2 regions of the Arthrobacter sp. B0316-5-4 genome follow, and region 2 is predicted to be linked to the other one. Evidence: predicted binding sites of a transcription regulator. Region 2 holds the regulator's gene; the other holds the start of a gene.
The links. The regulator LexA, encoded in region 2, represses DNA repair genes until DNA is damaged. The targets are predictions, from matches to a motif close to TCGAACANNTGTTCGA.

Region 1 (15,926 bases), 250 kb from region 2:
TCCACGCTCAGGGAGTCCTGGGCCAGCAGGGACGCCACCGTGTAGCTGGAATCGAAGCCATCACCGAGATCCGCCGTGTAGTCGAGCCACATGTCCGTCGCTGCTGGGACGGTTTCCGGTAGCTCGCCCGGTGGCTCGCCCGGTAATGGAAGCCCCCTGCTGCTGACGGATGGTTGGGCTGGTTGGCCCGGCACGGGGAGTTTGTCCAGGCGCAGGGGATCGGCGGGGAAACCTCCCTCCAGCTCACGCTTGTCCCCGAAGTCGGCAAAGACAGTGGCCGCCATGACCTTCAGCGCAGTCCTCGCCAAAGACATGGGTGAGAGCCAACGAACCGCCTCCTGGGGCGTGAAACCCAGGACTGCGTGGTGTTGCGCGAGCTCCCGGCTTTTCATCGCTTCGGCTTGAGGGGGAACGGGACGCGCCTGAGTGCCCGCCCGTAGACCTGCCATAGCTCGCCGCCGAACAACGTTCCGAAAGCCAGCAACCCAGCCGTCGGAGACGGGCCCTCGGCACGGAACGTGGTGAGCTGCCTTGCGAAGTCCAGGGGTCGGATGTAGAGGATCCCCGCGCCTGCCACGCCTTCGGGATCGGGTTCCGCGGCCCCCGGAGGCACGTGTCCGCGCAGGATGGTCGCGTAGAGGGTGGTGGTGTCCGGCCAGACGTCGAGCCCTGTTTCGTGATGGATCAGCTTGTGACCGGTGAAGGTGAATGGCGTGCCGCCAGGGTCACGGAGCCACAGCCTGTACAGCATGCGCCTGGCCGGCACGCCGTCGTCGGAATTGTCCTTCACGAACAGATTGAACCAGCCACGTTCCACAGGCATCCGGCCGCCAAAGTAGTCGGCCAGCACGTAGCCCTCGGCCCTGGCAGGATGGGCGGGATCTGCGACGAACGCGTCGATGTCCTCCGCGATGATGGTCAATTCGAACATGATCTTCCGGCTGCGATCCCGGCCCAGGCTCCGGCCCCGTTCCGGATCCGTCACGCCCGGACTGAACCAACCGTGCATCTGTTCGGTGAAACGCACGGAGGTCGCCTCGCTGCTGGATGTGGCATTTTCCGGGGAACCCAGGCTGCGGCTCGCCGTTTCCGGGTAGGCGCTCGCGGGCTGCTCTTGCGGCGCGGCCTTGCCTTTGGTTGCGTCCGGCGCCAGGGCGCGCGGCGCCACCGAACCGACGTCGACGACGGCGCTAGTCGCCTCCCGCTGTGCACCAGCCGCCTCCCGCTGTGCGCGTGCGGCGGCGCCGGGGTTGATGCCGCCACGGCTCACCCTGTCCGCTTGCTCGATGATGTGCGCACACGTACGTTCCGCGAAGGCGGCGATGGTCAGCGACGGATTGGCGCCCACGGGACCAGGCATCGCGGATCCGTCCACCACGAACAAACCGGGGTAGCCGAAGACCTCCCCGTACGGGTCGCAGACCGCTTCGCCCGGATGCCGTCCGGCCGGAGCACCACCGATCGGGTGGACGGTGATGACGCGTTTGGCCCACCAGAGCGGGTTGTCAACGAAGTCGCCATCGAGGTCCTTGGCGATCGCTTCCATGGTCCTGCGGACCCGGCCGAAGTATTCCTGCGAGGTTGCCATGGTCCACGCGATGGCGAGGCGTCCGTCGCGAAGTGTCATGACGCCGTCGGGAATGTCGCGGCCCATGCCGAGCAGCGGCACCGAACTGGAGGACAAGTGTCCGTCGCCCAGAGCTGCGGAGAGGTCGGCTGAGACGTTGGAGCGGCCGGCGTCGAACAGCCTGTCCCTGAAGAGCTGCCCAGCAACTTTTGCGGTGCGTTTGATGGTGGTTCGTAACTGCGCAGTTTCGATGAGCCAGTTCATGAAGGCCGGATACCCGGCGTCCTCCACGTAGTAGCCGCGGCCGTCGCCGTCGTCGTCGTTCGAATCCGGAACCCTGATCGCCGTGGTGATCACGGGACCTTTGCTGCCGGTCAACGTGCGGACTCCCGGCCGCCCGCCGTTGGTGGCCGGGGTCTTCGCGGCCATGATGAACGTCAGGAGGTCGCCGTTGCCGCTGAACCGTGTCCCCATGGCGTCGCTGAGGGCGGGAAGGGAGCCACGGTTCCGGAGCAGGAGGAAGTTGGTGCCAAACGTTCCTGCACCGAGGAGGAGCCGGCGGCAGTGGATGATGCGCTCCGTGAGCAGTTCGCCCTGGCGATCGGGCTGGTGGACCACGTAACGGACCTCATAGCCGCCCTGATCCAGGGGCCGGATGCCGCGGACGTCATGGAAAGTGCGGACATCGGCTCCTTGGAAGGCGGCGGCGGAGACGTAATTGTGGTCCAGGGTATTCTTGGCGCCGGCGTTGCAGCCGATGTCGCATTCGCCGCTGAGTGTGCATGTGGTCCTGACCGTGTTTGGGCCATGGATGCTGCCGTACTCGGGCAGCGGAAGCGCCCGGTTGGTGCCTGGTTCCTGCCCAGGTCCTGCCGCGAACGTCACGGCAATGGGTGGCCGGGTGATGGAGAGGCCCAGGTTGGCGGCAGACTTTTCCATGGCCATTGTCTTGGCCGTGTCCCGGTAAGGGTAGGGGACCGGCTGGAGCATGGCTTCGGCGGCGTCATAGTAGGGATCCAGGTCTGCCCGCGTGAAGGGCCAGTTCTCGTAGCCGCCGCCGGGGATGGGTGATTCGTTGACAAACCACTTCTCGTCCTTGCGCAGGAGTACATTGGCGTAGATCAGCGAACCGCCGCCGAGCCCGCTGGACACCAGCCCCTCCGTGCCGCGGAACGTCCAGGCATCGAAGAGGCCGTATAAGCCGCGGTCCGGATCCCAGAAGTTCCGGCCCATCTCCGACGGCGAGCGCGCGAAGCTGCCGGGCGGATAAGGCTTGCCGCGCTCCATGAGCACCACGGATTGGCCCGCCTCGGCCAGCCGGAGGGCGGCTACGGAACCGCCGAACCCGGAACCGACCACCACGGCATCAACTTTCTCAATACCGTTCGACGTGTGGCGTACCGGAGCAGTAGCGGGCTCAGAACCCGTATCTCCGCCGTTTCCGGTTCCCAGACGACCCATGGCCGTTCCTCTCGAAGGAGAGCTTTCGCTGCGTCGCGGGATGGGGTCGCAGGGTGTGGCCGGGCGATGCCTCCGCGGACTATGGGCCTTATGTTCCCACCGGGCAAGGGTTCTGTAAATGAGGTGGAGTAACTGGTTGGTGCCCGCCGGGTGTCAACGTAGCCGCGTGTAGACCATGTCGAAGTCGTGCTCCAGTGGTCCGCCGGGGTACGTGCCGCGTTCCAGACGTGCGTTGATGGTGTTGCCATCATCGCTGAACCGTCCCACGAATCGCTGGGGCCAGTCCGGACCGTCCCTGAAAAGCGTCAACACATTGCCTTCGAGGATCATGTCGTAGATTCGTGCGACACCGCGGGAATCGAAGTAGTGCTGCTGGAACGCCCCGTCGGAGCCTGTGGCGCCGATGATGCTGACCGAGTTGGGGTAGTCCGGCTGTTGCACCGTGGAGTGTTGGATGAGGAAGCCGCCGTTTTCGAGCCACTCGAACGTCGTCCGGCCCTTCACCTCCCGCCCTGGGACGGTGGTTTCCCACTCGCCCACCAGGATGCCAAGTTGCTCCAGGTTTGCTGCACTTGCCATGGGATCCTCCTGAAGGTTTAGCCTCAGTGTCCGCCTTGCTGTGGCGGTTTGGCGAGGGGTTGGCACCACCTCAGGGTTTGGGATGCAATGATGGGCGCATGAGCCGAGTCACATGCGACCTCACCGTGTCCCTCGACGGCTTCGTTGCCGGTCCCCACCAGAGCCTTCAGATGCCGTTGGGGGAGCGGGGCGAGACCCTGCACCGATGGCAGTTCGAGGAGCGCGAAGCCAACGCCGCGCAGGCGGAGGGAATCCTCGCTGCGGGGGCTTTCATCATGGGCCGGAACATGTTCGCAGGCCCGGGCCCTGGCCCGTGGGACGCGGACTGGCGCGGTTGGTGGGACGAGGAACCGCCCTATCACGCGCCGGTGTATGTGCTGACCCACCATGTTCGCGAGCCCCTGGAAATGCAGGGTGGTACCACGTTCCACTTCATCAACGATGGAATCGAAGCTGCTCTGTCCTCGGCGCGGAACGCTGCGGGGACGAAGGACGTGGCCATCGCCGGGGGCGCGTCGACTGCGCGCCAATTCCTGTCGGCCGGGCTGATCGACGAACTGCGCCTCCACATAGCTCCCGTGATCCTGGGTGGCGGGGAGCGGCTGCTCGACGGCGTGGGGAACCTTGAACTCGAACCGACCTCCGTCAGCGGCACCGGACTGGTCACCCATGTCACCTACAGTGTGGGCGGCGTCAAGGAATAGCGCAGCGATGATCCGCTGAAGTCCACGGCTGCGGGATAACAATGTCCCCCATCGGTTGTACACTCGAGTATCGAACATATATTCGAATAAAGGTGTGTTGTGGGCGTTATCGTCGGCCCCCGCGTGATAGATGCGGGCTTTTCCTTGTTGTCGGTGCTCTTGGCTCCCGTGGCTGTCGCGGCGGGCTATCCTTCTCCGGCGCAGGACTATTTTGACGGCCGGATTGACCTCAATGAGCACCTGATCAAGGACGTGACCAGTACGTTCGTGGTGAGGGTCTCCGGGCAGTCCATGGAGGGTGCCGGGATCAGTGACGGTGATGAGTTGATCGTTAACCGGGCGCTTGAACCCAAGGATGGCTCCGTCGTCGTGGCTGTTTTGGACGGTGAGTTGACCATCAAGAGGCTCCGCATCACTTCAACGGGCGTGGTGCTCCAGGCTGACAACCCCGCCTTTCCCGATATCAGGGTAGCTGCGCTGTCTGAACTGACCATCTGGGGTGTTGCCACCACGTGCCTGCACCACGTTTAGTCGCTGCCCGGCGGCGCGGTGGAGTTACGGACTACCAGCCGGGGCGTGAGGCGGATGTCGGCGATGGGCGCCTCGGGGTGGGCCAGGCGTTCGAGGGCCACGGATCCGGCAAGCCGGCCCAACTCGAACGCCTGCAGGTCCACTGAGGTGAGGTCGATTCCGTGCAGCCGGGAGGTCTTCGAATTGTCGTATCCCACCAGCGACAGGTCCTTGGGGATGGACAGGTTCATTGCGTAGGCAGCTTCGCGGGCGCCAAGGGCGAGTTGGTCGTTGTGGGTGAAGATCGCGGTTGGCCGGTCTGGCAGGCCAAGCAGTTTGGTGGCCGCCCGCTGCCCGGCCTCCTGGGTGAAGTCGTCGGCCGACAACGTCAGTGGCGTGAGTCCGGCGTCGAGCATGGTTTTCTCGTAGTGCTGCCGACGCGCGGTGTGTCCGTCGTAAATTGGGCCCGCCAAATGGGCGATCCGCCTGTGTCCGAGGCCAAGGAGGTGTGCTGTCGCGGCCTGTGCTCCGGCGATGTCATCGGAGTACACGCTGTCCACCCCTTCGACCGGGCGGGTGACGCTGACCAACGGCACGACTTGGGCCAGTTCCTGGACCTGGTCGTCGGGGTCCAGCAGTGTCGCCGCGATGATAATCCCGGCCCTCGCTTCGATCAGGGAGTCCAGGGCGCCCCGATCCACGCCGTCGACCGAGCGGGAAACACTCAGGATGAGCCGGTTGCCGTCATGGGGGAGCGCTGTGCGGACGCCGCTGAGGATGTCCGCATAGACCTCGTTGCGGATGTCCATCAGATAGAGCCCGACGGCGGAACGGTGCTTGCGTGCCAGGTCGGCGGCGGCTGCGTTGGGCCGGTATCCGAGACGCTTGGCGGCCGCGAAGATGGCCTCCTTGGTTTCGCCGCTGACTCCGGGCGCTCCTCGAAAGGCGAACGACACCAATGTCCTGGACACTCCGACTTCACGGGCAACGTCGCTTTGCGTCGCTGGGCGGTGCCGTTCTTCGGGTGCCATGCCCCCATCTTCCCATGGCGGATCTGGAGCAAGATTGGTCATTTGTTAGTTTGACCTTACATTTAAACCTTTCGCGCGTTAGTCTGTATCCAGAGCGGGTGTTTGTGACCCGCACCACACTGACAAAGGAGTCCTGATGTCTGCTACGCAAACGCAGCGGGGAGGCGCCCATGGCGTCGCGCTTCCTCCGCTGACCAATGGCCCCCATCGAAAGCGCCTTGGGCTCGTGGCCCTGGTTGCAACGTTTGGTGGCCTGCTGTTCGGCTACGACACTGGTGTCATCAATGGTGCCCTGCGGCCAATGACGGCCGATCTTGGCCTCACGCCGCTCACCGAAGGTGTTGTCACCAGCTCTTTGCTCTTCGGGGCGGCGGCCGGAGCAGTTGGGGGCGGCCGGCTCTCCGATTCCTGGGGCCGCCGGAAGTCCATCATTTTTCTCGCAGTACTTTTCCTGGCGGGCACCATTGCCTGCGTCCTGGCCCCAAGCTTCGAGGTCATGGTGCTGGGTCGCGTCATCCTCGGCCTTGCCGTCGGCGGCGCATCCACGGTGGTTCCCGTGTTCCTGGCCGAACTGGCGCCCTACGAAATCCGCGGCTCCCTGGCGGGGCGCAATGAACTGATGATCGTCATCGGCCAGCTCGCGGCTTTCGTCGTGAACGCCATCATCGGCAACGTCTGGGGTGAATTTGGCGGAGTGTGGCGCGTCATGCTGGCTGTCGCCGCGCTGCCCGCGATTGCCTTGTTCTTCGGCATGCTCCGGATGCCGGAGTCACCGCGTTGGCTGATCTCCAAAGGGCGGTGGGACGAAGCCCTTACTGTCTTGAAGACCATCCGATCCGTGGAGCGCGCCGAGGCTGAAATGGCCGACGTGAAGCACCTCGCCGACGAGGAACGGGCCTCCCGGGCAACGTCCTGGGCGGCGCTGAAGGACAAATGGATCCTGCGCATCATCCTAGTGGGCATCGGACTGGGCGTGGCCCAGCAGCTGACCGGCATCAATTCGATCATGTACTACGGCCAGTCCGTGCTGGTCGAGGCCGGGTTCGACTCCAACGCGGCCCTTATTGCCAACATTGCTCCCGGCGTCATCGCGGTAGTCGGTGGCATCATCGCCCTGACGCTCATGCAGCGCATCAATCGGCGCACCACCTTGCTGCTCGGTTTCACGCTGACCACGGTTTGCCACTTCCTGATCGGTATCGCGTCCATCGCGCTGCCGGTAGGAAACGCTGCACGACCCTTCGTCATCCTGTTCCTGGTGGTCGCGTTCGTTGGTTCCATGCAGACGTTCCTGAACATCGCTGTGTGGGTCATGCTGTCCGAGATCTTCCCGCTCCACGTCCGCGGGTTCGCCATTGGACTCTCGGTGTTCTGCCTTTGGATCGCCAACGCCCTTTTAGGCCTTTTCTTCCCCACGCTGGTTGCAGGCGTGGGAATTACCGGCACCTTCTTCCTCTTTGGGGTGGTGGGAATCCTCGCGCTCGCCTTCATCTACACACAAGTGCCCGAAACCCGCGGACGCACTTTGGAGGCCTTGGAGGAAGACGTCACCACGGGTGCCATCTACCTGGTGCACAAGAAGGACGCCGCGGGAATCTCCTGACTTTCCTCGTTCACGAGCATCCCGTTCACCGGACTTTTCCACATACCGGCGGGCGGGATGCTTTCTTGTCTGCCGCCAGCACTACAGTTTAAGTATTCGAAGATATGTTCGAATACTGGGCGTGTCCTGCGTGGATAGCGTAGGCGCGCGTGCTAGTGGCGATCAGGAGGAGAACGATGTCCAAGCCGGCAATCATGCACCGGATGCAGGAGATTGCCCACGTGGATATCAACTGCTTCTACGCATCGGCCGAGCGGGCCTTCAATCCAGCGTTGGAAGGCAGGCCGCTCATAGTCCTCTCAAACAACGATGGCTGCGCAGTGACAAGGTCTCCGGAAGCCAAGAAGCTCGGCATCGGGTTGGGGGATCCATGGTTCAAGCTCGCTCCCAGGGCCAAGGAATGGGGCCTGGTTGCCCTCTCGAGCAACTATGAGCTTTACGGCGACATCAGCTCAAGGGTCATGGAACTCCTGGCCCGTTTCTCAGCGTGGCAGGAGGTCTACTCCATCGATGAGGCATTCCTCGGCGTCAAAGGACAGCCCGCGGAGCTCCTGGAGTTGGGGCGCACCATCAAGGCAGCCTGCCAAAAGCATGTGGGGGTTCCGGTGTGCGTGGGAATCGCCCGCACCAAGACCCTGGCCAAGCTGGCCAACAAGTGGGCGAAGCACAACCCGGCGTTCCACGGGGTGTGCCGCTGGGACTCGATTCCCGAAGAACAACGGGAAACGCTCATGGCCAGGCTTTCCGTGATCGAGATCTGGGGCGTCGCCACCCGGCTCACCAAGCGACTGAACGCCATGGGGATCTTCTCGATCCTGGACCTGGTCCGGGCCGATCCCATTGCCCTGCGCGACAAGTTCTCGATCGTTATGATGCGAACGGTCCTGGAACTCCAAGGCACGCCGTGCATTCCCATGGAAGAAGAAAGAATCGGCAGGGACCAGCTGATCTTCTCCCGTTCCTTTTCCACGCCCATCACCACGGCAGCCGGGATGCGGCAGGTGCTCAGCGTCTACGGGCAAATGGCAAGCGCCAGGTTGGCCAAGCATGATCTCCAAGCCAAACTCCTGACCGCCTTCGCCCAGACGTCGGTCTACAACCCGAACGACAAATCCTTTCCCACTGTCAGCGTCAAGCTACCCATGCCCACCTCGGATCCGGTCCTGCTGACCAGGGCGGCGCACGCTTTGGTCCCCAGGATCCAGGAAGGCGTGCGGTACGCCAAAGCCGGGATCATGGTCACGGACCTCCGTCCCAGTGGAAACCAGAAACCCTTGAAGATCTTCGAGAACCCACATGAGGAGCGGGGAATCGGCAGCCTTCTGGAAGAGGTCAGCAAGAAGTACGGCCGCGGTTCCATTGGCCTGGGCCATGCGGGAATCAAGGGCGGGCCGGACTGGTCCATGAAGCGCGACATGCTCAGCCCCCGCTACACCACCAACTGGGACGAACTTCCCTTGGTGAAGGCGGCCTGACGTGTCGGGAAACCTATGCCCTCAAACGGTAGCCCCGCTTGACCACTGTCTCCACAAGCTTGCCGTCGGGAAGGGAGGAGCGCAGCCTGCTGACCGTCATATCCAAGGCATGGACGGATCCGCGCAGGTCCAACAGGTCCGAGAGCGCTTCCCGGGACAGGACAGCTCCACCAGCGCCGAGCAGAGCCCGCAGCAGCAGCAGGGGCGCAGGAGCCAAATCCACCACCTCACCATTGATCCGCAAGCAGCGACCCCGCAGCTCAATCGTGGCGCTCTTTGTCTCCAACCGCCGCACATGGTTCAGGGACAGGTGCTCCGTCACAAGGCGAATCAACGCACCCATACGGTACCTGTCAGGAATGAGGGGGGTGAGGCCGGCGTCCACCAGTGGCTGCGCGGTGACGGGCCCGACAGCGGCGACCGTGACGGGTCCCTTAAGGGCTTCGATGAGGGACCGGTACAAACCCATTTCATGCGCGGTGCTCCACATGGCGTCCACTGCCGGGGCGCTGGTGAACGTGAGGACGTCCAGGTTCCCGCCAACCACGGCTTCGATCAGGCGAGGCAGTTTGTCTTCGCCGTCGGGTTTGACCCAGCGGTACGGGGTCACGGTCAGGACGGTGGCACCGGACATGCGGAGCCGTTCCAGCTGGCGGACGTCCGTGTACCCGTGCAATTGCACGGCCACAGTCTTTCCCCGCACGCCTTCGGCCAGCAGCATGTCCACCAGCGTTGCGGTGGTTTCGTCGCTGCTGATTCCGACGTCGGCGAGTCCTGCCGCGCGGACGGCACCGCGGGCTTTGGGCCCCCGGACAAACATGCGGCAGGCAGACAGCGCTTCCAGGAGCTGTTCGCCAATGCCAAAGGAATCAGCGGCTTCGCACCAACGGCGCATACCGTAGGCGGTGGTGGCGATACAGATATCCGGCCGGGCAGCGATGATGGTCCGGGTGTCCTCGATGAGGACCATGTCTTCCTGCACAGGGGCGATCTTCAAAGCAGGGGCGTGCAACACGCTCGCACCGCGACGCTCAAGTGCCTCGATGAGGTCACGGGAACGGCGGTGCGAGGTAACGCCGATGCGGAATCCGTCCAGCGGAGCATCTGCGGCTTCGGTTGCTTCCGGAGCTGCAGTGGCTTCCTGGACTTCGATGGCACGTGCAACAGTCATGTGTTTTTACCTTCAGGCTTCAAGGAGCGAAGCCGCGAGTCGGCTCAGTTCGGCGGATGATTCGGCGTGGTTCCGGTTGGCTTCAGCCACCCTGACCACCTCGCCGATGACCAGCACGGCAGGGTTGCTGCAACCGGTGGCTGCAGTTTCGATCGTACCGAGTTCGGCGATGGTGGTGCGCTGCCCGGGACGGTATCCGCGTTCCACCACGGCCATCGGCATGTCCGGGCTCATCCCCGCCCGGCGAAGGCCCGCGGCAAGCTGGGGCAGGGTGCCTATGCCCATGAGGACCACGATCGTTCCGCCCAGCCCGGCAAGGTGGGTGTGCTCTTTCTCGGTCAGGGGAGCGTGGCCGGAGACAACCGTGAACATGTGGCTTACTTCGCGGTGCGTTACAGGAATTCCGGCTGCGGCCGGTACGGAAATGGCGCTGGTGACACCAGAGATCACACGCACCGGCACGCCGGCCGCAACGCAGGCCGCCACCTCTTCGCCGCCACGTCCGAACACATAGGGATCGCCGCCCTTGAGCCTGACCACGTTCTTGCCCAGCAGCGCAGCTTCAACCATGAGTTTCTCGATGTCGCGTTGGGTGACCTTATGGAGGCCGGGCTGCTTCCCCACGTCAACCAGCTCGGCAGAGGTAAGGGAAGCCAACTCCTGGTAGGGAGCCAACCGGTCGTAGAACACTACGTCGGCGTCGCGCAGGGCTTCCACGGCACCGACGGTGAGCAGGTCCAGGGCGCCCGGACCACCGCCCACCAGGGTGACGTGGCCTTCGACGCCTGGTGCGGGCTCGAACGCTACGGGAATTCCGGCATCGCGGCAGTGTTCCACCAACGCGAGCCAGCCGGCCTCGCCGTCGTCCACCACCGCCACCAGGAACGGGCGCCCCGGGAGTTGGCCGTCAGCTGGGACGCCCTCGGGTGTGCTCAGCCGGAACACGTGGGCTCCGGCGTTCTGGTATCGGCGGATTGCTTGGCGGGCAGACTTATCGGAGCCGGCAACCAGGACATCGCGTCCGGTGAGATCAATGGTGAGCTGCATGGGGGACCCCTAGTTTTCTGCGCTGACGGTCTCGCTGCGGACCGGGATGGTGGAAGCGATGAGCACGCCGCCCTTTTCTTCCTTCGTGGCCGGACGGATCTGGCCACGCTCCGGAACGAAGGAGATGGACTCGTCCTTCTGGTCGGGGGCGTTGACGAAGGAACGGAACCGGCGGAGGCGCTCCGGATCCTTCAAGGTCTCGGCCCACTCGTCCTCGTAGGTGTCGATGTGCTTGGCCATGGCCGCTTCGAGCTCGTCGGCGATGCCCAGGGAATCGTGCACCACAACGTCCTCGACGTGCTTGATGTCGCCATCAAGCTCTTCCTGCCACCGTGCAGTGCGCTGCAGCCGGTCGGCGGTGCGGATGTAGTACATCAGGTAGCGGTCAATGTATTTCAGCAGGGTTTCGTCGTCCAGGTCCTTGGCGAGGAGCTTGGCGTGTGCCGGGGTGGCGCCTCCGTTACCTCCCACGTAGAGGTTCCAACCGTCGGCGGTGGCGATCACGCCGACGTCCTTGCCACGCGCCTCTGCACATTCGCGGGCACAACCGGAGACGCCCATCTTCAGCTTGTGCGGGCTGCGAAGACCGCGGTAGCGCAGCTCCAAAGCGATCGCCATGGCCACGGAATCCTGGACACCGAAGCGACACCAGGTGGACCCCACACAGGACTTCACCGTACGGAGGCTCTTGCCGTAGGCTTGCCCGGACTCGAAGCCAGCGTCAACCAGTTCCTTCCAGATATCCGGCAGCTGCTCCAGGCGGGCGCCGAACATATCGATGCGCTGGCCACCGGTGATCTTGGTGTAGAGGTTGTACTTCCCGGCGACGGCGGCGATGACGCCCAGTCCCTTGGGCGTGATCTCACCGCCGGCGATGCGCGGAACCACCGAGTAGGTGCCGTCCTTCTGCATGTTGGCCAGGGCGCGGTCGTTGGTGTCCTGCAGGGCGCCGCGGCCGGCGTCCAGGACGTAGGCGGAGTGCTGGCTGGCAAGGATGGAGGCGATGGTCGGCTTGCAGATATCGCAACCTGCCCCGGTGCCGTACTTGGCCATGATGTCTTCGAAGGATGTCAGCTCCAGCACCCGGATAGCGTCGAAGAGTTCCTGGCGGGAGAGGCTGATGTGCTCGCAAAGAGCCTTGGAGACCTCGATGCCGGACTTGGTCAGTTCGCCTTCGAGGAGCTTCTTCAGCATCGGAACGCAGGAGCCGCATTGGGTACCGGCCCGGGTGCAGCCCTTCAGCTCGCCAAGTTCCTGGACGGGAGCGTTGCCTTCGCAGGCGCCGCAACCGTTGATGGTGTCGCGGATGGTACCGGCGGACACGTTGTTGCAGGAGCAAAGGATGGCGTCGTCCGGGAGCTCGGTTTCCGGGGCTTCGCCACCGCCGGCCGCGCTCAGGTAGGCGCCGGGTTCTGCAGGGAGTTCCCGGCCCAGGAGGGGGCGCAGGCTCATGTACGGGGAGGCGTCGCCCACGAAGATGCCGCCCAGGAGGGTCTTGGCATCGTCGGTGGTGACGATCTTTTGGTACACGCCCCGCGCCGGGTCGGCGTAAACGATTTCGAGGGCATGCTCAGTCCTCGCGAACGCGTCGCCGAAGCTCGCGACGTCCACACCGGAGAGCTTGAGCTTGGTGGCGGTGTCGAAGCCTGGGAACGTTGCTTCCCCGCCGTGCAGGCGGTCGGCAACAATCTCGGCCATGGTGTTGGCCGGAGCAACCAGGCCCAGGCACATGCCGTTGAAGTTGGCTACTTCACCGATGGCCCAAATGCCCTCCACCTCGGTGGAGCAGAAGTCGTTGATGACCACGCCCCCGCGCTGGCCCATGCTGAAGAGTTGCTCTTCGCCCTCAGCGGCCCGGAAGAGGTTGTCGCGGGGCCTGACGCCGACCGCAACGATGACCAGGTCGGCGTCGATGGTGCGGCCGTCGGCCATGAGGACCCCGGTGACCTGGCCGTCGTCGTCGGTGATGACCTCGGAGGGGAACACGCCGCCGTGGACCGTGAAGCCCTTGGCTTCGATCAAGCGGCCAAGCGATTGGCCCGCACCTTCGTCAAGCTGGGTGTTCATGAGCCACGGAGCGCCGTTGATGACGATCGGAGTGGCGCCCAATTGTTCGGTTCCCGCGGCGGACTCAAGTCCCAGCAGGCCGCCGCCGATGGTGACGGCATTGACCTTGCGGCCCAACTTTTGGGTCAGCCCGGCGATTGCTTTGTTGATGGCCCACACGTCGTCGAGCGTGCGGTAAACGTGGGTGTGCTCGGCGCCGGGGATGGGGAGACGGGCGGCATCCGAACCCGTGGCGACCACCAAGTGGTCGTATTCGTACTTGTTGCCGGCAGCAGTGAGGACGCTCTTGGCCGCGGCGTCGATCTTGACGGCGCGCTCGCCGGTCTTGAGGGTGATTGCTTCGTGCTCCCACATGGAAGCGTCGCCCAGGGTGAGGTCCACGCCGGTTTCGGTGAGCGCCTTGCTCAATGCCACGCGGTCGTAGGGGAGGTGGGCCTCTTCGGTCAGCACCGTAACCTGCCAACCTTCAAGTCCGCGGTTGAACATGGCATCAGCAAAGCGGTGGGCAGCGGGGCCGCCGCCGACGACGACGACGATGCGGCGCGGGTTCTCTGTACTCGAAGTGTGTCCGGTCACTGTGGGCCTTTCGCAGATGTTGCAGACGGATCTCCGCAATTTGTGGTTCCAGCCTAGGGACGGGCAGTTTCGCTTCAGTTTCCCGTTTGTTTCGTGATCTTAACTTCTGCATCACGAGGACATTTCCTGTGGTGTGAGGTCTCTTTTACGAGGTGGACACAATCGGCGCCCCCTGATGAAACACCCGGGTTTTAGCGTGGAGGAGTGGCCGCAAGCGTGGCCCTGTCCGGGGGAGTGACGGCGGAAACCGCCAGCACCCGGACACAGTGAGAGGGGCTGACATGACCGTAATTCTGGACGTTACCGACATTCTTGAGCAGGACCTGGGCGCCACCGCTGGGTGGCAGCGTGTCTGCCCGGTGGACGAGCTCGAACTGGCCTGGGGCGAAGCCGCGTTGATCGGCGGACGCCAGATTGCACTCTTCCGCACCGCGGACACCGAGGTTTTCGCTGTCGCCCAGCAGGACCCGGCGACCCTCGCGAACGTCATGGCACGCGGGATCATCGGGTCCAGGGGTAGCCGGCCGACTATCGCTTCGCCCCTGCATAAAGAGGTCTACGACCTCGAAACCGGCGAGTGCTTCACCAACCCCGACCTCAGGCTCGACGCTTTCCGCACCCGTTTGGTGGATGGCTTCATCGAGGTTGAGGTCTAGGAGCTTTACAAGCCCAGCGCTTCGCTGACGTCCCTGAGGACCTCGTCCAATGATGTCCGCGCTGCTTGGCGGGCAGCGGGAAGTTCCGCTGCGGATTCCACAGCCTGGATGACTTCCAGGTAGCACTTGAGCTTCGGTTCCGTGCCACTGGGCCGGATGATCACGCGGGTGAGGTCGCGGGTCAGGTACTGCAGCCCGTCGGTGGGAGGCAACGCGTCGCTTCCCTCCGCCAGATCAGTGAAGACCTCGACGGCGGAGCCCCCGAAAGCTTCGGGCGGGTTGACCCGCAAGCGGTTCATCATGGCGTCCAGGAGGCCCAGGTCCGCCACCCGGATGCTCAGCTGGTCACTCGCGTGCAGGCCGTGCACCAGGTACAAGTCGTCCAGGGTGTCGAAGATGGTCCGGCCTTCGGCTTTCGCAGCTGCCGCGAACTCAGCGATCAGCACCGCCGCCGAGATGCCGTCCTTGTCCCGCACCAGCCAAGGGGCCACACAGTAACCCAACGCTTCCTCGTACCCGTAGATGAGTCCTGGAACGCGCGAAATCCATTTGAAGCCCGTGAGTGTTTCTTCGTGGGCGTATCCTGCCGCAGTGGCAATACGCGACAGAAGCCGCGAGGAAACGATCGAGTTGGCGAAGACTCCGGCCTGCGGCTCGTCGCCGGCGCTGGCGGTTAAACGAGCGACGACGTGTGCCCCCAGGAGTGCGCCTACCTCGTCTCCGCGCAGCATTCGCCACGCTCCGGTGTCCGGGTCCAGGGCGGCAACCGCGGCACGATCGGCGTCGGGGTCGTTGGCCAAAACGATGTCCGCCCTTGATTCCGCAGCTGCCGCGAGAGCCAGGTCCAAGGCGCCGGGTTCTTCCGGGTTGGGGAAGGCGACAGTGGGGAAGTCCGGGTCCGGCTGGGCCTGTTCGGCCACGAGGGTCACATCGGTGAATCCTGCGGCGTTCAGGACGGAAACGGCCGTTTCGCCACCGACCCCGTGCATGGGGGTCAAGACGATCTTGAGGTCCCGGGCGGGGAAGTGCTCCCGATCCACCAGGCCAGCCATGGCGGCTTCGTAGTCGGACGCGATGGAGGTGGGCAGGACCGTCCAGCCGCCGTCGGCCAGTTCGATCGATTCCAGTGCGCCCACTGCCTGGATCTTTTCGGCGATCTCGGCGTCATATGGGGCTACGATCTGTGAGCCGCGGCCGCTTTCAGCCACGGCGTGCCGTCCCAGGTAGACCTTGTAACCGTTGTCCTGCGGCGGGTTATGGCTGGCGGTGACCATCACGCCGCCGTCACAATCCAGGTTCCTGACCGCGTAGGCGAGCAACGGGGTCGGAAGTGCTGACGGCATGAGGAATGTTTCGATGCCTGCCGCGGTGAAAATTGCGGCGGTTTCCTGGGCAAAGATGTCCGAGTTGTAGCGCGCATCGAAGCCGACGACGGCGCGCGGTCGCGTTCCGGGCGAAGCCGCCTCCACCGCTTCGGTC
Region 2 (15,926 bases):
GGTGAGCGGCCTGCTGGAACGGAAGAAGCCGCTGGCAAGCTGATAGCCGCTGGCCAGCGCGTACAGCGCCCAGCCAGCTAACGAAGGGTCCTTAAACGACGAACGGCTCCGCCGGTGCGGAGCCATTCGTCGTTTAAGCCCTAGGCCTGCTGCGCCTGAACCCGCTCGATGTCCGGTTCGAGGTAGATGACCCGAGCGATCGGAACGGCCGCGCGGATCCGCTGCTCGGCGTCGTCGATCCCCTTTGCGATCTCCTGGCCGGTCTCGGAGGCACCCATGGAAATCTTGGCGGCCACCAGCAGTTCCTCCGGGCCCAGGTGCATCGTCTTGAGGTGGATGATGTGGGTTCCGTCGGCCTCCAGGGCTTCGGTGATCCGCTGCACGTCCTCCTTGGTTGCGGACTCCCCCAGCAACAGGGACTTGGTTTCCATTGCCAGCACAATGGCGATGGCTACCAGCAGCAAACCGATCATCGCGGTGCCGAAGGCATCCCAGATACCGTCGCCGGTAACCAAAGTCATGCTCACGCCAAACAGGGCGAACACCAAGCCCAGCAGCGCACCGAAGTCCTCCAGGAGGATCACCGGCAGCTCGGGCTGCTTGGCATTACGGACGAACTTGACCCAGGTCTGCTTACCGCGGATGTGGTTTGACTCGATGATTGCGGTCCGGAAGGAGAACCCCTCGGCGATGATGGCGCCAACGAGGACAGCCAGCGGAACCCACCAGAAGTCGCCTTCGATGCCGTGCGGGTGCTGGAACTTCTCAAAGGCTTCGTACAGGGCGAACAGGCCACCGACACTGAAGAGGACGATCGACACGATGAAGGCGTAGATGTACCGCTCACGGCCGTAGCCGAACGGGTGTTCCGGGCTGGCCGCCCGTTTTGCGCGCTTGCCGCCCACCAGGAGCAGGAGCTGGTTGCCGGAGTCGGCAACGGAGTGAATGGCCTCTGCGAGCATTGACGATGACGCCGTCAGGAAGAACGCAATGAACTTCAATACAGCGATGGTCAGATTGGCTGCGAGAGCCGCCACGATCGCTTTGGTACCGCCACCTGCAGCCACGAAAGCTTCACCTCTTCGGGTTGGGGAAAGTTTGGAATGGGTCAAGAAGAGTCGTCATCGCCTGCCCTTGCAAGCAATACCGTACCCGGCCAGGCGTTGTTTACGCATTCCCCACTCGGACGCCCTGCTGGGAGCGTGCACTGGCGTACAGGCAGACCGTGGCCGCCGTGCCGAGGTTGAGGCTCTCTGCGGCCCCGTAAACAGGCACAGCCACGCGGTGGTCAGCAAGGGCCAGTTCCGCATCGGACAAGCCTTGGGCCTCGTTGCCGAACAACCACGCTGTGGGCTCCTCAAGGGCGTATTCGGAGGCCACCGACTCGTTGCCGAGCCTGCGCGCCGCGTTTTCGTCCTGGAGCTTGTCCAAATTGACCGTTCCATACCCGTCGGCGGCCAGGACACCAATGCCCAGCTCCCGGCAACGGGCTACCAGTTCGTCAACGTCCACACCCAGGACCACGGGCAGGTGGAATAAGGAACCAGCGGTGGACCGGACTGCTTTGGGATTGTAGATGTCCACACTCGATCCCGTCAGAACCACAGCATCGGCGCCTGCGGCATCAGCGGCACGCAGCACCGTTCCGGCATTACCGGGGTCCCGCACCTGGCACATCACGGCAATAAGGCGGGGACCGGCGTCGAGTACTGACTCCAGGCTAACGTCGACAAAACTGCAGACCGCCACAATCCCCTGCGGATTGACGGTGTCCGCCATCGCGGACAGGACCTCGTCGCTGGCGAGCCTGAGCTGCGTGCCCTGCGCGAGGTCGGCGAGTTCGGGAAGCCGCTCCAGGCACGCTTCACTAGCGAAAACTTCATGCACGACGGCGCCGCCGCCTGCCGCTGTCCGCTCACGGTGCAGGCTCAACGCCTCGCGTACGGCCTGTGGCCCCTCGGCCAGGAAGCGTCCGCGCTTTAAACGCGCCGGGCGCCCGGCAAGCTTGGCGACGTCCCTCACCCGATCAGCTCGGGGGTTGGTCATCGAAAAGTCTTGCGGGCGCCCGGTTTCGTTCATATAAGAACTTTAGTGGCAGTTGCGACTAGTTCTTGATCTGCTGGCGAGCTTCGCCGCCGGCCGGCTCAAAGCCGGCAGCCTTTGCAGCCTCAACCGTGGAGAACCAGTATTCGGCAGCAGTGGTGTTGTACCAGGTGGAACCCGGCACGTGGTACTTCTTGGACTCGGCGTTGCCCTTGATGGCGTAGCCTTCCGGAGCTTCGTCGCCATCAGCAGCAATTGCGCCGTCGATGGCCGGCTTCTCGGAAACGACAGCCTTGACAGCCGTAGCCGTGGCGGCAGCCGGAGCAACCTTTGCAGCCTTGGGAGCAGCTTCGGCCTTTGCAGCCGGAGCAGACGTGTCAGCCGGCAGTGCAGCCTTGGCAACGTTCACCAGTGCGGCGAAGGCGTTGGCGTCGGAAACGGCCAGTTCGGCCAGCATGCGGCGGTCAACCTCGACCTCAGCGGCCTTCAGGCCCTGGATCAGACGGTTGTAGGTGAGGCCGTTGGCGCGGGATGCAGCGTTGATGCGCTGGATCCAGAGGCGACGGAAGTCACCCTTCTTCTTGCGGCGGTCACCGTAGCTGTACACAAACGAGTGCAGCAGCTGCTCTTTTGCCTTGCGGTACAGGCGCGAACGCTGACCGCGGTAACCCTTGGCGCGTTCGAGAACAACCCGGCGCTTCTTGTGGGCGTTTACCGCCCGCTTCACACGTGCCACGTGCGTACTCCTTCAGAAATCTTTATCCCAAGCTGCTACTGCCGGAAGTCCGGCGGGCCTGAGAAGGCTTTTGGTGTAGTCGGTTCCTGCCGGTTGGCAGACCCCAGAGAACTTGGAACTTAGACGCCGAGCATCTTCTTGATGACCTTGGCATCGCCCTTGAAGACGATCTTGTCGCCGGCAAGGCGACGGGTCAACGTGGAGGACTTGTGCTCCAGGTAGTGGCGGCGGTTGGCCTGCTGGCGCTTCAGCTTGCCGGTACCGGTCAGCTTGAAGCGCTTCTTAGCACCGCTGTGGGTCTTCATCTTCGGCATGGGAACCGATCTCCTTACGTATCCACGGACGAGTCCGCGATTCTTTCGCGCAGCCGGCCTACAGGGGCCAGCGTGCTGGTTGCTTGCCAATGGAGGACAGGCCTCCGCGGCGTTGAACTAGTTGGTCTTGCGTGCAGCAGGCTTCGGCGTGGCCTTGGGGGCCGCGGGACGAGCTGCCGGCTTGGGAGCTGCCGGCTTGGCGACGGGCTTCGGAGCCGCAGGAACTGCGGGCTTCGGAGCCGCTGCCGGTACAACCGGCTTCGGAGCTGCCGGAGCAGGTGCCGATTCCGTCTTGGCCGGGGCGGCCTTGGCCGATTCCGTCTTGGCTGGGGCGGCCTTTGCTGCCGGGGCCTTCTCGGCCACAGCTTCCTTGGCTGCCGGCGCGGGAACGTCCTCGACTACGGGAGCTTCCTCAACAACAGGGGCTTCCTCAACAACCTCGGGCTCGCTGGCTGCCGGGGCTTCTTCAGCTACGGGAGCCTCGACCTCGGGAGCTTCCACAGTTTCCTGCGTGGGCTCTGCTTCGCTTACCTGGAAGCCCTCGGGAAGAAGGTCAGCCAGGCTCTGCGTGAGCGGCGCCTGCTCCCCCGTGGTGTCCACGCGTCCTGCCGCCTTGGCCTCGTTCTGGGCCTTGGCTTCTGCACGCTGGGTTGCACGGCGGGCTTCAGCCTTGGCTTCGGCCTTGTTCTTCAGCGGACCGATCACCATGACCATGTTGCGGCCATCGATGCGCGGGCTGGACTCAATGATGCCAACCTCGGCAACATCTTCCGCGAAGCGCTGCAGCAAGCGGATGCCCATTTCGGGACGCTGCTGCTCGCGGCCACGGAACTGGATCATGGCCTTGACTTTGTCGCCGGCACCGAGGAAGCGAAGTGCATGTCCGCGCTTGGTCTCGTAATCGTGCTTGTCGATCTTGAGGCGGAAGCGGATTTCCTTCAGAACCGTGTTGGTCTGGTTCTTGCGCGCTTCACGGGCCTTGACGGCTGCCTCGTACTTGTACTTGCCGAAGTCCATCAGCTTGCAAACAGGGGGCTTGGCCTGCGGCGCAACTTCAACGAGATCGAGATCGGATTCGGCAGCAAGACGCAGGGCGTCCTCAATGCGGACAATTCCTACCTGTTCGCCGGCAGGGCCGACCAACCGCACCTCGGGGACGCGGATACGCTCATTGATTCTTGGCTCGCTAATGTTAAAGCTCCTGTGGTTGTGGTGATGTCACCGGCAAATAGAGAAGGCCCCCAATTGCTGGCGCAATCGAAGGCCTCGAAGATCGGGGGCACTCCCCTAAGGGAAGTACGCACCTCGGGGTTTTCACCCTCAAAGTGTCCGACCAGGTACCCGGCAACCTCTTGTCCTGTGAAGGAATCCTGTCCCCTAAGGGAAACGGCTGACGCGGGTGGGAGAGAACTCCGCTTGCTAACTGAAAGTCAATTCTACAGAAACAACCCGCCAAGCGCACATTGCGGGCGGCGGGATCATTGACTGCAAATAACGACTTCCAGTCGGTCTGTGACAAGCTTACCAGTATGAGCACTGAAGACAGCAATTCCCGCAACTCCTTTGGCGAAGACGCCGTCCCGGCCGTTGATGCCGGCGTTTCCCAGCAGATCCGCGACATCGCGGAAGTACCGGCCGTGGAGGTCATCACCACCGGCGCCGTCCATCTGATGAGCGCAGCCGCCGTGAAGGTCGGCCTCGCCGACGATCCCCATGCCGAGGACCTCAAGGACCTCGACGAAGCCCGCAAGCTGATCACGGCCCTCGCCGGACTGGTATCCGCTGCTGCCCCGGAGATCGGCTCCCAGCACGCAGGTCCGTTGCGCGACGGCCTTCGTTCGCTGCAACTGGCCTTCCGTGAGGCCTCCCTCATTCCCGACGCCCCGGGCAAGGGCCCGGGCGAGAAGTTCACCGGACCCGTGAACTAGCCCCCAACAGTCTCAAGATTCGACGACGGCGACCCAACCACATCAGGTTGGGTCGCCGTCGTCGTTTCCGTCTTTTTCGGTAAGTCTCAGACGCGAGCGGATCTCCGACGCATCGACATCAGTGCCAGGCCGGCAACGCACAGAACGACTCCCGCCGCACCGATCGCCGCGAAGCCGGCTGAAGGGCCCACGTTATCGATGAAGATACCTGCCAGCGGCGCGCCGAGCGCTACCCCGGCCGTGAGGGCCGACCCATACCAGCCCATGGCCTCGCCGCGACGTTCCTCATCCACGAGGTCGGCCACCTTCTCCGACGATGCCGACAACACAGGAGCACAGAGCAATCCCGGAAGAAGCGACAGGAAGGCAAGGCTCCAGGTGTCCTGGGCAAAACCCATCGGAATGGTCAAGGCAGCCATGCCCAGCAGCAACAGCATGGGTGAGATCTGCCGCTTCATGGAACCGTAGATCAGCCCGCCAACAACTGACGCGGCGCACCAGAAGAAGAACACAATGCCGATCTGGTTCTGGTGGCCGCCCCGCTCCAGCAGGCCCACGATACTCACGTCCGAGCCGCTCAGGACCATGCCGGATCCGGCCGCCACGGCGAAGAGGGCAACAACGGAGACCGTAAACCAACTGAAGTTCCGGGCCACCTTGCTGCGGATAGCCGCCGTCCGGGAGGTGGCAGGCGCCATCTCCGAGGCCGCCTCCTGGACGTGGGCCGGAGCGGACGCCACCATGGCAGCCTCGGCGGCCGCCAGGTCTGCTGCAGCCCGATCGGCCGACTCCTTCGGTGTGCAGGCGACATCGCTTCGTGTTGGCGGGTTGAACCACATGAGGAAAAGCCCCGCCACGGAAACCGAGATGCCCACCGCGGTCAGCCCCAGCGCCGAAAAGCCGGCAGTGGCCACGACGGCGCCGACGGCCGGGCCGATCATGAAGACCAATTCGGTGGCGATGGAATCGAGGGCGAAGGCCGAACGGCGCTGCTCACCATCCACCATGACGCCCAACGACTGACGGACCACGCTGAAGATGGGGAGGGTGAAGAGCCCGCCAACAAAAACCAGGGGCAACAACCACTCATAGGAGACGTGCGGAACAATCGTCCAAATGACCGTTTCGGACACAACAGAAGGAATCAACGCCCGGCGCAGGCCCACGGTATCCACCCGGCGGCCACGCCACGGTGCGCCCACCGCAATGCCGATCGTCATGACGGCGGCAGCAGCGCCCGCTGCGGCGTATCCCTGCCCCAGGGTCAGGACAATGTGCAAGGTCAGGAGCACGCCGGCCGCCGAATGCGGAATGCGGGCAATCATGCCCACCACCAGCAAGCGCCGGACAGGGCGGATGGACAGCATCTCTTTATAGAGAGCGAAATTCACTGGCAAATCCTCTTGTTCCCCCGGGGCAGCCCGGAGGGACCGGTACTGCCGTTAGTGCCGCCCAGGCTCCTGTGCTGCACGCTGCAATTTCACTTCAACGGAGTCAACGCTTTCGGCAAACAACTCCATCCGCGCCCACGCTTCGTGCAGGCCACCAACCAGCGACTGGACGGCCGCGGCGTCAAGTCCATCCTCAAGGAAGAGCACCACCTGGAGTTCCGGGCCGGGGCCTCCGCCGGCGACTACGCTGCCATCCGCCGCCAACGAGGACACGCCACCGCCGGGCCGCGTCTCAAGACCGCGCACGGCCGGAAATTCCAGGGCTACTGAAGCGAGAGCAGACTCCAGTTGATCATCAAGGTATGACGGCGTCCAGTCCCGTTGCTGGGCCAAAGCCCACATTGCCGGCCGCCGCACCACGAACGTGTACGCCGAGCCGGGGTCCAGTACCAGCAGTTGGGCATCTTCCGATACCGCGGACAGGGCTGCCCGCGCCGCATAGACAGCTACCGGACGGGCTTCGGAATGCCACGCTTCCAGGGCCGCCGTGGACGTAAAGACGGGCATCGCAGTTCGGCCATCAGGGGCCTTGAGTGTGATCAAAGCCATATCGGCCTGCTTGTCCGCGTGCAAGCCTTCGACACCCTCAGCTTCCTCAGCGAGTTGCGCGACAACCGGAACAAAAACCCTGGCCGTGGCCAGTGATGCCACCACGTCGGCCTCGGTGCCGGTACCACTGACGAGCGCTGCAATAGCCGCGGTATAGCCGGGATCGGCCGTGCCGTCGTCGTCCTCGAAGTTGTGGATCTTGGCGTCATCCCCGCTGAGGCTTCGGCCGGCCCAAGGGCGGCCCGCTGAATCGCCCGCTCCTCCGGCACCTTTCAGAGCGGCCGCGATGTGCCCAGGAAGCTGACGCCCACCGTGGCCATGTTCATCGTGCTGGGGTCCTGCGTCGTGCGGCATCAGCGGCGACCGGCGACGTCCAGGGCCTCAGGCAACGTGAAAGCACCGGCATACAGGGCCTTGCCCACAATGGCCCCTTCGACGCCCAGCGGCACGAGTTCCCGCAGCACGCGGAGATCTTCGAGGCTCGAAATACCACCCGAGGCCACCACGGGCTTGCCCGTCTTCTCCACCATCTGGCGCAGCAACTCGACATTGGGGCCCTGCAATGTTCCGTCCTTGGTGACATCCGTGACCACGTAGCGGGCGCACCCGGCGTCCTCGAGGCGCGCCAGCACCTCCCAGAGGTCGCCACCCTCCTTGGTCCAGCCACGACCGGCGAGGGTGGTGCCACGGACATCAAGTCCGACGGCGATGTGGTCACCAAAGCGCTCGATGGCGCGACGGGTCCATTCCGGATTCTCCAGCGCGGCCGTGCCAAGGTTTACCCGCGCAACACCCAAATCCAGGGCCCGCTCCAACGACTCGTCGTCCCGCAAACCGCCGGACAACTCCACCTTGACGTTAAGCTGCGACACCACCTCGCTGATGAGTGCGGCGTTGTTTCCCCGACCGAAGGCGGCGTCCAGGTCCACCATGTGTACCCATTCAGCACCTGCCTCCTGCCAGTTCAAGGCAGCTTCGAGGGGCGTTCCATAGCTGGTTTCCGAACCCGCTTCGCCCTGCAGGAGGCGAACCGCCTGGCCATCGACAATATCGACGGCGGGAAGGAGTTCCAGAACGGACTGGGTGGAGGTGCTCATGAGTGTCCTTGAAATTGTGGGGGCGCGGATTAGTTACCGGGCAGCGTCAGGAGATAGGCAGCCAGCAGGGACATCCCTGCCAACACGTAGAAAGAAACTGAAACCCAGGTGGGCTTCTTCTGCTGATGGAAGGAAATTCCCCCTCCCACCAGCACACCGGCGAGGCCCATGAGGACAACCGACCACATCTAGGCGGCACCGCTTTCAGCGGTTTCCACCGTGGAGGCAGGCTTGCGGAGGCTGTCCACCCAGTTCCGGAGGAGCCGCGCTCCGGCGTCACCGGACTTTTCGGGGTGGAATTGGGTAGCGCAGAGGGGCCCGTTCTCGACGGCGGCGATGAAGCGGGCGCCGTGCTCGGACCACGTGACCATGGGAGGGGCCATGCGAGGCTGCACGACGTCGAAGTTCCACTCCTGGACACCGTAAGAGTGCACGAAGTAGAAGCGCTCCTGTTCAACGCCGGCGAAGAGCTTGGAGCCCTCCGGGACGTCCACAGTGTTCCACCCCATGTGCGGAACAACGGCCGCGGGAAGCAACTCCACCTTGCCGGGCCATTCGGCCATGCCCTCGGACTCCGTGCCGTGTTCAACACCGGCTTCGAAAAGGACCTGCAGGCCCACGCAGATGGCAAGCACGGGCCGGCCACCGGCCACCCGGCGACCAATCATGCGGATGGCATCGACGGCCTTGAGTTCCTTCATGACAGTCTCGTAGGCGCCAACACCGGGAACTACCAGGCCATCGGCGTTGAGAACGTCCTCGGGCTTGGCGCTCAACAGGACGTGGGCACCGGCGCGTTCCAGTGCGCGGACAGCGGAACGGACGTTGCCCGAGCCATAGTCCAGCACCGTTACGGTGGGCTTGCCTTCCGGTGATTCCGGCTTGATGGCGGCCACGGTGTCGGTGACAGCCCCGTCCTTCAGGACCTGGCCGCTCATAGCGCTCCCTTCGTGGAGGGGATTCCCTCGACCCTCGGATCAGATTCCACAGCAGCGCGCAGCGCCCGCGCGAACGCCTTGAACTGGGCCTCCACGATGTGGTGCGGGTCGCGCCCCGCCAGAACCCGCATGTGCAGGCAAATACCGGCGTGCAGGGTGATGGCTTCAAAAACGTGACGGGTCAGCGAACCCGTGAAGTGTCCGCCAATGAGGTGGTATTCCTGGCCCGCAGGCTCGCCGCCGTGCACCAGGTAAGGACGTCCCGAAACATCCACTACCGCGTGGGCCAGGGCTTCGTCCAAGGGAATGGTTGCCTCGCCGAAGCGACGGATTCCGGCCTTGTTGCCCAGCGCTGTCCGCAGGACCTCGCCGAAGGTGATTGCCACGTCCTCCACCGTGTGGTGGGCGTCGATGTGGGTATCCCCCGTAGCCTTGACGGTCATGTCAATCAGCGAATGCTTGCACAGCGCCGTCAACATGTGGTCGTAGAAGGGAACCGAGGTGCTGATGTCCGAGACACCGGAGCCGTCCAGGTTGATTTCCACCAGGACGGAAGATTCGCTGGTGGTGCGCTCCATGCGCGCGGTGCGGGCAGCGTTCGGCGTGGCGCCGGTTTCGCTCATTGGGACGTCCTTATACACGGAGGATGGGTTGGGTCTATTGACAAGTTTAGGCGGGCTGTGAAGCTTGGCCGTCCAAAAGGGCTTCCAAGGCAACCAAGAAGGCTGTGGTTTCCGGCTCGGTCCCAGCCGTCACCCGCAAGTGGCCCGGGATCCCTACGTCGCGGATCAGCACTCCGGCATCGAGCAAACCCTGCCAGATGGCGTGCGGGTCCTCGAGACCGCCGAAGAAGACGTAATTGGAGTCCGATGCGGCAGGCTTGAGCCCCATCCGGAGCAACTCGGTGACAATGCGGTCGCGTTGCACTTTGATGTCCTCGACATCGGCCATCAGCGCTTCCCTGTGGCTCAGCGCCGCGAGGGCGGTTGCCTGGGTAATCGCCGAGAGGTGGTACGGAAGCCGGACCAGCCTGATCGCGTCCGTAACCTCCGGGGCAGCAGCCATGTAACCCAGCCGGGCGCCGGCCAAGGCAAAAGCCTTGCTCATGGTGCGCGAGACGATCAGCCGTTCACGGCCGGGCAGCAGCGTCAGCGCGCTGGGCGTGTTGTCGTGCGCAAACTCGTGGTAGGCCTCATCAACGATCACGATCGCTTGGCTCGCTTCACCGGCTTCGTAGACCGCCTCAACGACGTCCAGTCCGAGCCCCGTCCCGGTGGGGTTGTTCGGAGAGCACAGGAAGACGATGTTGGCGCCGGTCTCCCGGACCTGGGCGGCGGCCGATTGCGCGTCCAGTCCGTAGTCGTCGGCCCGGACTCCGCGCAGGTACTCAGTATCCGTGCCGCTGGCCAGCAGCGGGTACATGGAATACGTGGGAGGGAAACCCAGCGCCTTACGGCCGGGTCCACCAAATGCCTGGAGTATCTGCTGCAGGACTTCGTTTGATCCGTTGGCCGCCCAAATGTTGTCCCGGGAAAGGCCGTGGCCCAGGTACTCGGCCAGGGACTCGCGGAGTTCCGTGAACTCGCGGTCGGGGTAGCGGTTCAAACCAGTGGCGGCGGCGGCAACGGCCTCGGTGATGGCGGCCTGCACATCCGCGGGGACTCCATGGGTGTTCTCGTTGACGTTCAGCAAAACGGGGACTTCAAGCTGCGGTGCGCCGTAGGGGCTCAATCCACGCAGGTTGGTCCGGAGGGGAAGTCGGTCAAGTCGTTCAAGCTGCTCACTCACTACGTCAGTTTAAGGGGCCGCTGCGACTGCAAACTAACTGTGACGCCGCGCCACCTCCGTTTCGGGGCGGCAGCCGACACTTAGTTGGCGGGTACGTAAAGCTGCTGACCGGGCTGGATACGGCCGCCACGAAGATCATTGAGCTGGATGATTTCCGAAATGACGTCGCGGGGATCCCGTTCAGGAGCTGCCGCACCGGCGATACCCCACAGGGACTGGCCGGGCTGGACTGTGACAGTGACCGCGACCGGCGGCCGAAGCTCGGCCTGTGAGTCGGAGGCCTTCGCAGGGGAGGTAATGAAACCGGCAAGGCTCAACAGCGCAGCCGCCAGCAGCATGGCGGGAATGCCGAAGAAAACGATCCGCCCCCGCCGGGTCAGACGCAGGCGGGCGGGTGCCTGGGTGGTGCGGAAATCAGCGAACGTAGTGATTGCGGACATGAGCTGAGCCCTTCTGAGCTATTGCCACCGAGCCGGATTCCCGGTACGTGGCTGCCAATTCTTGGTGTTCCCTTCCGCCAACCCCCGGCGTTCGAACACTTTCTTCGAACATCGGGCCCCAGCGTCAGGTTTATAGAACACATATTCGAACCTTGCTAAGACATTTTTAGCACTTATCAACGAACGGTGTCGAGACTCGCTAGAACAAATGTTTGATAAACGCCTTTGGCTGCCCTACGTTTGAGTGAAGAAACAGCACTGTTTCAGTGGAACAGGAGGGTCTGACATTTTTGCAGGCCCGACATCCCCGGACACGCTCCGGGGACGGAATGGAAAGGCATTGGCGAACATGGCAGCGAAAGCCACAGGCGGCGGGGTACCCCTGCGGAGCCAACAGCCTCAAAAGAGCCCCAAGAGCCTGACCGTCCGTCAGAAGAAGATCCTGGAGACCATCCAGAGGTCCGTGAACGACAACGGCTATCCGCCCAGCATGCGCGAGATCGGCGACACCGTCGGCCTTGCCAGCCTCTCGAGCGTCACCCACCAGCTGTCCCAATTGGAAAAGCTCGGGTACCTCCGCCGCGATCCGAAGCGGCCGCGTGCCATGGAAGTCCTGATGCCCTTGACCCTCGACGGCGGTCCCATCCCCGGGGTCGAGGCGCCCACGGCACTCCGCAGCACTGGCGGACTCGCTGTGACGGAACTGGCCAGCGCCAGCGACACCGCCATGGTTCCGTTGGTAGGCCGCATCGCTGCAGGTGGTCCCATCCTGGCCGACCAGACCGTGGAGGACGTACTCCCCCTCCCGCGGCAGCTCGTGGGGCATGGCGAATTGTTCATGCTGAAGGTCGCCGGCGACTCCATGATTGACGCGGCCATCTGCGACGGTGACTGGGTGGTGGTGCGGCGCCAGAACGACGCCATCAACGGAGACATCGTGGCCGCGCTCCTGGACGACGAGGCAACCGTCAAAACGTTCCGGCAGCGCGACGGCCACACGTGGCTGCTCCCCCAGAACACCCAGTACGAGCCCATCCTTGGCGATCAAGCCACCATCATGGGCAAGGTCGTCTCGGTCCTGCGCTCCCTCTAGCCTCCTGAGGCCTTTAGGAGGCCTTCGCGGACCCCAGCCGCTCAAGGACGCCGCGTACTACCTTGCGGTCGGTTGTAGCCCAGAAGGGCGGCAGCGCGGCCCTGAGGAACCCACCGTAACGTTCTGTGGAAAGCCTGGAATCCAGTACCGCCACCACACCCTTGTCACCCGTTGAACGGATGAGGCGTCCGGCCCCCTGCGCCAGCCGAATGGCTGCGTGGGTGGCCGATACGGCCATGAAGCCGTTTCCGCCGGACTGGGCGACTGCCCGTGAACGGGCGGTCATCAGGGGATCGTCGGGGCGCGGGAACGGAATACGGTCTATGACAACCAGCCGGCAGGAACCGCCTGGAACGTCCACACCTTGCCACAGGGACATGGTGCCGAAAAGGCAGGTGTCCGGTTCGTCTGCGAACTGCTTGACCAACGCCGCCATGGTGGACTCCCCCTGGCAAAGGATGTCCACGTCGAGGCGGAGCCGCATGGCATCGGCTGCTTCCTCGGCGGCCCTCCGTGAGGAAAACAGGCATAGCGCTCCCCCACCCGAGGCCCGGATCAGGTCTTCCAGCTCGTCGAGGGCCTCTGGTGATGTTCCGCGGCCTGGCTTGGGCAGGTGCTTGGCCACATAGAGCACGCCCTGCTTGGGATAGTCGAACGGCGACCCAACATCGATCCCCGTCCAGCTCGGGGCCCCGTCCCCGATCAACCCCAACCCGCCGGCGGCCGGTTCAAAGGCCGAGCCTATGGCCAGCGTCGCGGAGGTGAGGACCACTGTGTGGCCGGCAAAAAGTCCGTCACGCAAACGGCCCGCGACGCTCAACGGTGCAATGTTAATGAGAGCGGGTGCTGTTTCATCAGGCTGCGAGTAGCCCTGTTGGGGGTCGAAGTTGCTGTTTCGCGAGAACCACACAACTTCCCGGTTCTCCTTGGCGGCGAGCATGCGTTCGCACAATTCCAGGATGAGCATGAGCCGTGAGCGCGCCAGCTGCCGTCCGCCGTCGACCGCGTTTGAAGAGTCGGTCTTCGAATCGGACAGTGCCGCGCGCGTGGCATCCCGCAACTGGTCCAGGCAGTCGAGCTGTTCGTCGTTGAGCCCGTTGGGCAACAGGCCGTTGGGCACGCCTGCGATGGCCATATCCAGCCGGTCCGCCGCGGCGTTGAGGGCATCCACCGTGATGGCCGTGTGCTTGCGCGCACTGGACGCTGCGGCATGGACCATGGCCACTGAGAGCTGGCCGGATACCGCTCCGGTGACACGGTCCTGTAGTTCGTGGGCTTCGTCGACGACCACGACGTCGTACTCGGGGAGCACGGCCAAGCCCTCAAAGGCACTCACGGCCAGCATCGCGTGATTGGTGACGACGACGTCGGCCTCAGCCGCCCGGGACCGCGCCAGTTCGCTGAAGCATTCCTCAGCCAACGGGCATTTCTGCGCGCCGAGGCACTCCATGGACGTGACCGAAACCTGCCGCCACGCACGGTCGGTGACTCCCGGCATGAGTTCGTCGCGATCACCGGTGGATGTCTTTTCGGCCCACTCGCGAAGCCGGACCACTTCCTTGCCGAGCTGCGATTGCGGCCCGCCCATGGAGGCAGTGAAGTGCGGAACGCTTGTGTCCTCACCCAGGGAGAACAGTTGCCCTTCGGAGGGCTCCTCGCTGGGGAAGCCGCCCTCAAGTTTCTGCCGGCAGACATAGTTTGCCCGGCCCTTCACCAAGGCCACGTTGACGGGGCGTTCAAGGGCGGGGTTAAGGCTCTCCAACAGCCGGGGAAGGTCGCGGCCGACAATCTGGGTTTGCAATGCCAAGGTGGCGGTGGACACGAGGGTTGGTTTGTTGCTGTCCATCGAATGCGCGATCAACGGAATCAGGTACGCCAACGACTTACCTGTTCCGGTCCCCGCTTGGACGAGCAAATGCTCCCCGGTCTCGATCGCCCGGGCAACGTGTTTTGCCATCTCGTGCTGGCCGGCACGGCTTTGTCCGCCCATGCCGGCAACAGCCCGGTCCAACAATTCGAGAGTGGCCTTTTCGCCCACCGACTCAACGGCGTCCGCCGCCACCTTCTCAACCATTGCTGACGAATGACTCCAGTTCGGCTGCGAGTCCTTCGCGGACCATGACAACCACACGCGTCCCGGATTCCTCGTGGTCAAGGCTCAGGATTTCCGAGTCGGAGCTGTGCAGCTTGCTGATCATGTCGCCGCGGTCGTAGGGAATGAGCAACTCAAGGCGCACACCCGGCCGCGGAATGGACCGGCTGATGTCCTCCAGCAATTCCGCGATGCCCTGGCCTGTACGGGTGGAAACCACGGCATGGCGGGGCTCCTTCTGCTTCAGGCGCTCCACGACGAAGGGATCGGCTACATCCACCTTGTTCAGGACGATGATCTCCGGGACCTTGCGCGCATCCACTTCGGTGAAGACTGCCCGCACCGCGGCGATCTGTCCCTCGGGATCCGGGTGGGAAGCGTCGACGACATGCAGGATCAGGTCCGCATCCGCCACTTCCTCCAGCGTGGACCTGAAGGCCTCGATCAGCTGGGTGGGCAGCGAACGGACAAACCCCACGGTGTCGGCGAGGGTGTACCCGATGCCATCCGGAGTCTGCGCCTTGCGGACGGTGGGATCCAGCGTGGCGAACAGGGCGTTCTCCACCAGGACACCGGCGTCGGTCAGGCGGTTCAGCAGCGAGGACTTACCTGCGTTGGTGTACCCGGCGATAGCGACGGACGGAACGGCATTACGACGGCGGTTGGCACGTTTGGTCTCGCGCGCCGGCTTCATCGCGGCGATTTCACGCCGAAGCTTGGCCATTCGCGTGCGGATTCGACGACGGTCCAGCTCGATCTTGGTTTCACCAGGACCACGTGAACCCATGCCTGCTCCGGCACCACCCACCTGGCCACCTGCCTGGCGGGACATGGAATCGCCCCAACCACGAAGACGCGGAAGGAGGTATTCCAGCTGGGCCAACTCAACCTGGGCCTTGCCTTCGCGGCTCTTGGCATGCTGGGCGAAGATGTCCAGGATCAGTGTGGTGCGATCCACCACCTTGACCTTGACGATGTCTTCCAGGCCGCGTCGCTGCGAAGGTGCCAGTTCCGTGTCAACCACCACGGTGTCGGCGCCCGTCGCTGCCACGATGTCCTTTAGCTCCTGGGCCTTGCCTGATCCAAGGAAAGTCCCTGGGTCCGGCTTGGTGCGGCGCTGTACCAAGCCATCCAGCACCTCCGAGCCTGCGGTCTCAGCCAAAGCAGCGAGTTCGCGCAGCGAGTTCTCTGCATCGGCGAGCGTTCCCTCGGTCCAGAGGCCGGCGAGCACGACGCGCTCAAGGCGCAACTGCCGGTACTCAACCTCAGTGACGTCTTCGAGTTCCGTGGAAAGCCCGGCGGTACGACGCAGGGCACGGCGTTCAGCCAGATCTTCCTGGTCGCCGTCGTAAATGCTGTGTTCCTGGTCCAGCGTGGAGATCGCCTGCGCCTTGCCAAACACACTGTTGGCATCGTTGTCGCTGGATGCCTGCGCAGGTACATCCTTGGAAAGAATC

Region 1: the regulator LexA is predicted to act here: its motif matches at 7,552-7,567, upstream of AC5RU9_RS13315 (Y-family DNA polymerase).

Annotation. Positions count from the first base shown of each region.
Region 1 is NZ_JBNHFN010000004.1:283,267-299,192, reverse strand. It holds gene AC5RU9_RS13350 (hypothetical protein) at 1-314, opposite strand, end outside; gene AC5RU9_RS13345 (GMC oxidoreductase) at 389-3,028, opposite strand; gene AC5RU9_RS13340 (hypothetical protein) at 3,182-3,607, opposite strand; gene AC5RU9_RS13335 (dihydrofolate reductase family protein) at 3,706-4,311, shown strand; gene AC5RU9_RS13330 (LexA family protein) at 4,411-4,842, shown strand; gene AC5RU9_RS13325 (LacI family DNA-binding transcriptional regulator) at 4,839-5,852, opposite strand; gene AC5RU9_RS13320 (sugar porter family MFS transporter) at 5,989-7,455, shown strand; gene AC5RU9_RS13315 (Y-family DNA polymerase) at 7,632-8,930, shown strand; gene AC5RU9_RS13310 (uroporphyrinogen-III synthase) at 8,944-10,101, opposite strand; gene cobA (uroporphyrinogen-III C-methyltransferase) at 10,114-11,148, opposite strand; gene nirB (nitrite reductase large subunit NirB) at 11,158-13,791, opposite strand; gene nirD (nitrite reductase small subunit NirD) at 14,073-14,447, shown strand; gene AC5RU9_RS13290 (phospho-sugar mutase) at 14,453-15,926, opposite strand, start outside.
Region 2 is NZ_JBNHFN010000004.1:36,374-52,299, forward strand. It holds gene AC5RU9_RS12190 (MFS transporter) at 1-43, shown strand, start outside; gene AC5RU9_RS12195 (cation diffusion facilitator family transporter) at 141-1,067, opposite strand; gene AC5RU9_RS12200 (TrmH family RNA methyltransferase) at 1,168-2,079, opposite strand; gene rplT (50S ribosomal protein L20, sunset domain variant) at 2,105-2,779, opposite strand; gene rpmI (50S ribosomal protein L35) at 2,899-3,093, opposite strand; gene infC (translation initiation factor IF-3) at 3,211-4,242, opposite strand; gene AC5RU9_RS12220 (DUF1844 domain-containing protein) at 4,623-5,021, shown strand; gene AC5RU9_RS12225 (MFS transporter) at 5,108-6,412, opposite strand; gene AC5RU9_RS12230 (SseB family protein) at 6,464-7,375, opposite strand; gene priA (bifunctional 1-(5-phosphoribosyl)-5-((5-phosphoribosylamino)methylideneamino)imidazole-4-carboxamide isomerase/phosphoribosylanthranilate isomerase PriA) at 7,375-8,118, opposite strand; gene AC5RU9_RS12240 (hypothetical protein) at 8,148-8,288, opposite strand; gene hisH (imidazole glycerol phosphate synthase subunit HisH) at 8,307-9,056, opposite strand; gene hisB (imidazoleglycerol-phosphate dehydratase HisB) at 9,053-9,679, opposite strand; gene AC5RU9_RS12255 (histidinol-phosphate transaminase) at 9,726-10,844, opposite strand; gene AC5RU9_RS12260 (LysM peptidoglycan-binding domain-containing protein) at 10,925-11,284, opposite strand; gene lexA (transcriptional repressor LexA) at 11,634-12,377, shown strand; gene AC5RU9_RS12270 (ATP-dependent DNA helicase) at 12,391-14,451, opposite strand; gene hflX (GTPase HflX) at 14,444-15,926, opposite strand, start outside.